3 regions of the Pantoea sp. Z09 genome follow, and region 1 is predicted to be linked to each of the others. Evidence: predicted binding sites of a transcription regulator. Region 1 holds the regulator's gene; each other region holds the start of a gene.

Region 1 (2,268 bases):
GCCGAAGAGCTGCACCGCGTGCCCTCTGCCGTCAGCTATACGGTGCGTCAGCTGGAAACCTGGCTGGCGGTGCCGCTGTTCGAACGTCAGCATCGCAACGTGGCGTTGACCGCCGCGGGCGAACATTTTGTGCGCGAGGGGCGCGAGGTTATCAAAAAAATGCTTGCCACCCGGCGTCAGTGCCAGCAGCTGGCGAACGGCTGGCGCGGGCAGCTGAGCATCGCGGTGGATCGCATCGTCAAGCTACCACGCAGCCGTCAGCTGGTGACCGACTTCTACCGTCACTTCCCCGACATGGAATTGCACATCAGCTACGAAGTTTTTAACGGCGTCTGGGATGCGCTGGCTGACGGACGCGTCGACGTCGCCATCGGCGCGACGCAGGCGATCCCGGTCGGCGGCCGCTTCTCCTTTCGCGATATGGGCGCGCTCAACTGGCGCTGCGTGGTGGCGCGCCAGCATCCGCTCACCCGGCTGCCGCGGCTCGATGACGACGCGCTGCGCGCCTGGCCGTCGCTGGTGCTGGAGGATACCGCGCGCGCGCTGCCGCGCCGCATGACCTGGACGCTCGACAATCAGCGACGGCTGGTGGTGCCGGACTGGCAGGCGGGGCTGGCGTGTGTGCTGGAGGGATTATGCGTGGCGATGATGCCGGGCCATCTGGCGCGCCCGTTGCTGGATAAAGGCGATCTGGCGGAGCTGACGCTGCCGGCGCCTTTTCCCGAGAGTCCCTGCTGCGTCAGCTGGTCGGAAGCGGGCGCATCGCCCGCGCTAGGCTGGCTGCTTAGCTATCTGGGCGATGCGCAAACCCTGAATCAGGAGTGGCTGAGCGAGGATTAACGGCGGTAGTCGCGGAACGGGCCGTCGCCGACCGAGCGGCGCTCGATCAGGGTCGGATGCACCTCAATGGTCTGCGACTCTTCGCGTTTGCTGGTGATGCGGTCCAGCAGCATCTCCAGCGCTTTCTCGCCCAGCTGCGCTTTCGGCTGATGCACGGTGGTCAGCGCTGGCGTGAAGTAGCGCGCGTTGCGCACGTTGTCATAGCCGATCACCGAAATATCCTGCGGCACGCGCAGTCCCATCTCGTCGGCGGCGCAGATAGCGCCCATCGCCATGATATCGCCGCCGCAGAAAATCGCCGTCGGGCGCTGCTTCTGCTGCAGGATCTGCTGCATCGCCTGGTAGCCCGACTCCGGCTCGAAATCACCCTGCACGATCCACTCCGCGCGCACCGCGATGCCCGCTTCCTCCAGCGCTTTTAAAAAGCCCGCGTGGCGTCCGCCGCCGGTGTTGCGCTCCAGCTGGCCGGGAATGGCGCCGATATCGCGGTGACCGCGTTCGATCAGATAGCGTCCCGCCAGATAGCCGCCCTGGAAAGCGTTATCCAGCACGGTATCGGTAAAGTCGGCGCGCGATTCGCCCCAGTCCATGACCACCATGGGAATATTGCGGTTCTCTTCCAGCATCTTCAGCAGGTCGTCAGGATACTCAGAGCACATCACCAGCAGGCCATCGACGCGCTTTTGCGCCATCATCGACAGGTAGGCGCGCTGTTTCTGCAGATCGTTGTGAGCATTGCCGAGGATCAGGGTATAGCCGCGCTCAAAGCAGTGATGCTCAACCGCCTCGATGATTTCGGCGAAATAGGGTGCCTCGCTGGAGGTGGCAAGCAGCCCCAGCGTTTTCGTGTGATTGACCTTCAGGCTACGCGCAACGGCGCTGGGCGAGTAGTGCAGTTCCTGAATCGCCTGCCAGACGGCGTTGCGCGTCTCTTCCGCGACAAAGCGCGTTTTATTGATAACGTGAGAAACGGTGGTTGTGGAGACACCGGCACGCTTCGCGACATCTTTGATTGTTGCCATTAAAAAGAGACTCCAGAACTTATCAGTAAGCCGCTGATAAGCATAATGTTAATCGTTTGCGTCCGCCAGGATGGTTTTCTGTTAATTCGCTACAGTTTTTTGTCGGTGAAACACGCACTGGGCAGGACAAAACAGGGGCTGTTGCGTGCGAACGGCACGGGCGTTGCGTCAGTTGCGCAACAAAGGCGGGGATTCTAGCAAGGCTTGCGGGATAAAACGAGATTTTTACCGGCGACTGTGGGAAAATCCGCAAGACCCTGACAAATGTGTGGATAAGGAGTAGCTATGAGCACAGATTTAAAACTGGCGCTGATGACCACCGGCGCGGCGCTGCTGATGATCGTGGCCTTTAGCTTTACCGCCGTGATGCACTAACAGCAGCAATAAAAAAACCGGGGACATCCCC
Region 2 (2,268 bases), 1.2 Mb from region 1:
GTCAACCTGGTGCTGAAGCTGCTGGAGAAGGCGGCGAAGGTAATGGGCGACTACGCCGATATCGAAATCGTCGAAGCGCACCATCGACACAAAGTCGATGCCCCTTCCGGCACCGCGCTGGCGATGGGCGAAGCGATCGCCGACGCCATGAACTGGAATTTAAACCAGCACGCCGTCTACGCGCGCGAAGGGCACACCGGCGAGCGTCAGCCGCAGACCATTGGTTTCGCCACGGTGCGCGCGGGTGATATCGTCGGCGAGCATACCGCGATGTTTGCGGATATCGGCGAGCGCGTTGAGATTACCCACAAGGCCTCAAGTCGTATGACCTTTGCAAAAGGCGCAGTTAAGTCTGCATTCTGGCTGAAAGAGAAGAAAAGCGGACTTTATGATATGCGAGATGTGCTGGATCTCTCGATGTTGTGAGTGTTGTGAACCATTGTGATGTGGTTATTTCAATCGGTAACAGATTGATTGAACAGGGCGATAGCGTTATCGCCCTTTATTTTTATCTAAAATAAGCCTTTGCTTGGTTAATTCATGCCAGGCTGGTAAAAGAATGATTTCTGGCTGCCGTTGCGGTTAAAAAAAGAGCTTTTTTGACCATTTGGTCAAAAATAGCAGCCTGCGGGCCGCACTTTTATTTTATTTCACCCAGGCAACCGTTTATTCCCGCCGCTAATCTCGCTTTTTTGCGACTTATTCCTGGTTTTATCCGTCAGTGACGCGAAAACAGCTAAAAAATCGTCTTGCAGGGTAGACAAGCCGCAGGGGGATCATTAGAATGCGCGCAATTTGCCAAAAATCGACCACTCAGGCGGTTTTTGCCTTGATTCAGGGCCAAATTTTGAATTAATATGCAAATATTGTGACTGTTTATTCCCTGGAGGATGTTTTGATTAAGTCAGCGCTCTTGGTTCTGGAAGACGGAACCCAATTCCACGGTCGGGCCATCGGGGCAACGGGATCGGCAGTGGGGGAGGTCGTTTTCAATACGTCAATGACCGGTTATCAAGAAATACTCACTGATCCCTCCTATTCCCGCCAGATCGTCACCCTCACTTATCCCCATATCGGCAATGTCGGCGTCAACGCCGCTGACGCAGAATCGACCCAAATTCACGCGCAAGGCCTGGTCATTCGCGACCTGCCGCTGATTGTCAGCAACTTCCGCAGCGAAGAGAGCCTGTCAGCCTACCTGCAGCGCAATAACGTGGTGGGCATCGCCGATATCGACACCCGCAAGCTGACGCGTCTGCTGCGTGAAAAAGGGGCGCAGAACGGCTGCATCATCGCGGGCGACAACCCGGACGCGGCGCTGGCGCTGCAGAAAGCGCAGGCGTTTCCGGGGCTGAAAGGGATGGATCTGGCGAAAGAGGTCACAACGGCGGAAACCTATAGCTGGCAGCAGGGCTCCTGGACGCTGAACGAGGGCCTGCCGCAGCCGAAGAGCGCGGAAGCGCTGCCGTACCACGTCGTGGCCTACGACTACGGCGTCAAGTTCAACATCTTCCGCATGCTGGTGGATCGCGGCTGTCGCCTGACGGTGGTGCCGGCGCAGACGCCTGCCGAAGAGGTGCTGAAGCTCAATCCAGACGGCATTTTCCTCTCCAACGGCCCAGGCGACCCGGAGCCGTGCGATTACGCCATCAGCGCCATTAAGGCGTTCCTCGACACCGACATCCCGGTGTTCGGCATCTGCCTCGGCCATCAGCTGCTGGCGCTGGCGAGCGGCGCGAAAACCGTGAAAATGAAGCTCGGCCACCACGGCGGCAACCATCCGGTGCAGGATCTCGACAACAATACGGTGATGATCACCGCGCAGAACCACGGCTTCGCCGTCGATGACGCCAGCCTGCCGGCAAATCTGCGCGTGACGCACATTTCACTGTTCGACAAAACGGTGCAGGGCATTCACCGCACCGACAAACCGGCGTTCAGCTTCCAGGGACATCCGGAAGCGAGTCCGGGTCCGCACGACGCCGCGCCGCTGTTCGATCACTTTATTGAACTGATCGACGCCTATCGTTCGAAAGCTAAGTAATCAGGAGCCTGAAAATGCCAAAACGTACTGATATAAAATCCATCCTGATCCTTGGCGCAGGCCCGATTGTTATCGGCCAGGCCTGTGAGTTCGACTACTCTGGCGCGCAGGCGTGTAAAGCGCTGCGCGAAGAGGGCTACCGCGTCATTCTGGTCAACTCTAATCCGGCGACCATCATGACCGACCCGGAAATGGCCGATGCGACCTATATCGAGCCGATTCAC
Region 3 (2,268 bases), 390 kb from region 1:
AGAGCGCGGCGTCGTCAACGCTGAAGCCGCTCTGGCTGAAAGCGTCGGGCGTCAACATTTTGCGGGGAAAACGAGAGCGGAAAAGCATACCGTCAGCCAGATCGAGCATCATGCGGTCATGGTCGGCGTCAAAATACCAGCGCCAGTTATCGTCAGGTTTGATTTTCATAATTTGCCTCGTCATTAACCGCCGCGTTTCTCTGCACAGACTCAGCGAAGCCCTGTTTATGGGTAAAAAGCTGAAAATACGCACAACAGGGAAAAAATATAAACGAGCCGAAGTCAGAAATAAACCCCCCGGCGTCGTTTTATTAGAAATGTCTTAGAGATGGGTCACGATATCTTTTATTAATCCCGGCCCTTTATAAATAAAGCCGGAGTAAATCTGCACCAGCGAGGCGCCTGCAGCCATTTTTTCCCGCGCCGCGGTTAATGAATCGATGCCGCCGACGCCGATTATCGGCAGCGCGCCGTCTAGCTCCTGCGCCAGCCGCTTGATCACCGCCGTGCTGCGCGACTGCACCGGACGACCGCTCAGGCCGCCGCTTTCGGTGCCATATTTCAGGCCGTTGACCAGCGAGCGATCCAGCGTGGTGTTGGTGGCGATCACGCCATCGATATTATGACGCACTAAACTGTCGGCAATTTGTATTAATTCTTCTTCAGAAAGATCGGGCGCAATTTTTACCGCCACCGGAACATATTTCAGATGCTGCTGCTCCAGCGCTTTCTGTTTCGCTTTAATCGACGCCAGAAGATCGTCCAGCGCCTCGCCATATTGCAGCGAGCGCAGGCCCGGCGTATTGGGCGAGGAGATATTTATCGCGATATAACCGGCGTGGGCGTACACCTTTTCCATGCAGATCAGGTAATCCTCTTTGCCGTTTTCCACCGCCGTGTCTTTATTCTTGCCGATATTAATGCCGAGAACGCCGTTGAAGCGCGCCTTTTTGACATTCTCCACCAGGTGGTCGACGCCGAGATTGTTGAAGCCCATGCGGTTGATAATGCCCTCCGCCTCCACCAGCCGGAACATGCGCGGCTTGTCGTTGCCCGCCTGGGCGCGCGGCGTGACGGTGCCGACCTCGACAAAGCCGAAGCCCATGGCGCCGAAGGCGTCGATGCACTCTGCATTCTTATCCAGTCCGGCCGCCAGCCCCAGCGCGTTGTCAAAGCGTAACCCCATGCAGGTGACCGGACGAGAAGGCAGTCGCTGACGGATCAGCGCCTCCAGCGGCGTGCCGCTGATAAAACGCAGCTGCTGAAAAGTGAGTTCGTGGGCGCGCTCGGGATCGAGCTTAAACAAAGCGGGTCGGACGATTGGATAAAGCATGCACTCTCCTGGAGATCGGAAGCGATGAATTGTCAGGGTGCACAGGAAAATGTGCGCCAGAATGGTAAAGGCCTCTGGCGCAAAAGTAAATTATTGACGGGACGAGATTATTGATCGCGATCAGCGCTTGCTGGCATAGCGCGCCAGACGGCGGCACGCCTGTAGGCCGCTGTAGAGCGTCGGATAGTACCAGAGCAGTTTGAGACGCTTGCTTTCGCCCGTCACCTTGCGCACCAGCTGATCGATGGTGGGATGCCAGTCGGCGGGCACTGCGATATTGTTTTTGCGGATCTCAATCAGGCAGCCATACATCACCGGCTGATAGTAGATATCCAGCAGCTTCTCTTCCGGCGGCAGGCCCTGCTCGCGCAGGAAGCTTTCGCTGCTGCGTCGCGCAATATAGTAGTTCTCTACCCAGGAGAAGGTCGCCTTGCTCTGCGACAGCGAGGTAGGCATAAAGCGCTTGTTGTAGTAGCTCTTGCGGGTAAAGCCGATCTGCCGCGCCGACATATAGAGCGCGAACATATAGGGCGCATCTTCGTGGTTCTGGATCGGCAGAAACTGCACGCCGGTGCGTGCGATCAGATCGCGTGAGAGGATGCTGCTCCACAGCGTGCGATGGGCCGAACTGTGCGGGATCATGCTGCGCAGCGTCTCAGCGCCGCCGGGCAGGACGGCGTCGACGTGGCGCTGATGGAACAGGTCATACTGACGCTCGGCGACCGGCTTATCGGTAAACATGCGCGCGCCGAAGCAGAACATCTCCATCTCGGGATGCTGCGCCAGGGTGCGGCGGAAGTCGGCGAAGAGATCTTTTTCGACGAAATCGTCGGCGTCCATAAAGTAGATAAAGTCGCCGTGGGCAATCTCCAGCCCTTTGGTGCGCGCCGCGCTGACGCCGCCGCGTTCGCCGCGCAGCAGCGTCAGCTGCGGAT

What was found. The regulator PurR, encoded in region 1, represses purine synthesis genes. The targets are predictions, from matches to a motif close to CANGCAAACGTTTGCNTG.
Region 2: a site for PurR is predicted at 656-673, ahead of carA (glutamine-hydrolyzing carbamoyl-phosphate synthase small subunit). Genes of this name have one in related genera too.
Region 3: a site for PurR is predicted at 1,376-1,393, ahead of pyrD (quinone-dependent dihydroorotate dehydrogenase). Genes of this name have one in related genera too.

The regions. Positions count from the first base shown of each region.
Region 1 covers NZ_CP092373.1:2,091,012-2,093,279, reverse strand. Annotated here, with positions in the region: gene punR (DNA-binding transcriptional activator PunR) at 1-840, shown strand, start outside; gene purR (HTH-type transcriptional repressor PurR) at 837-1,862, opposite strand; gene MC269_RS10005 (YnhF family membrane protein) at 2,148-2,237, shown strand.
Region 2 covers NZ_CP092373.1:3,262,557-3,264,824, reverse strand. Annotated here, with positions in the region: gene dapB (4-hydroxy-tetrahydrodipicolinate reductase) at 1-426, shown strand, start outside; gene carA (glutamine-hydrolyzing carbamoyl-phosphate synthase small subunit) at 896-2,044, shown strand; gene carB (carbamoyl-phosphate synthase large subunit) at 2,059-2,268, shown strand, end outside.
Region 3 covers NZ_CP092373.1:2,476,037-2,478,304, forward strand. Annotated here, with positions in the region: gene MC269_RS11915 (cell division protein ZapC) at 1-169, opposite strand, end outside; gene pyrD (quinone-dependent dihydroorotate dehydrogenase) at 323-1,333, opposite strand; gene MC269_RS11925 (glycosyltransferase family A protein) at 1,454-2,268, opposite strand, start outside.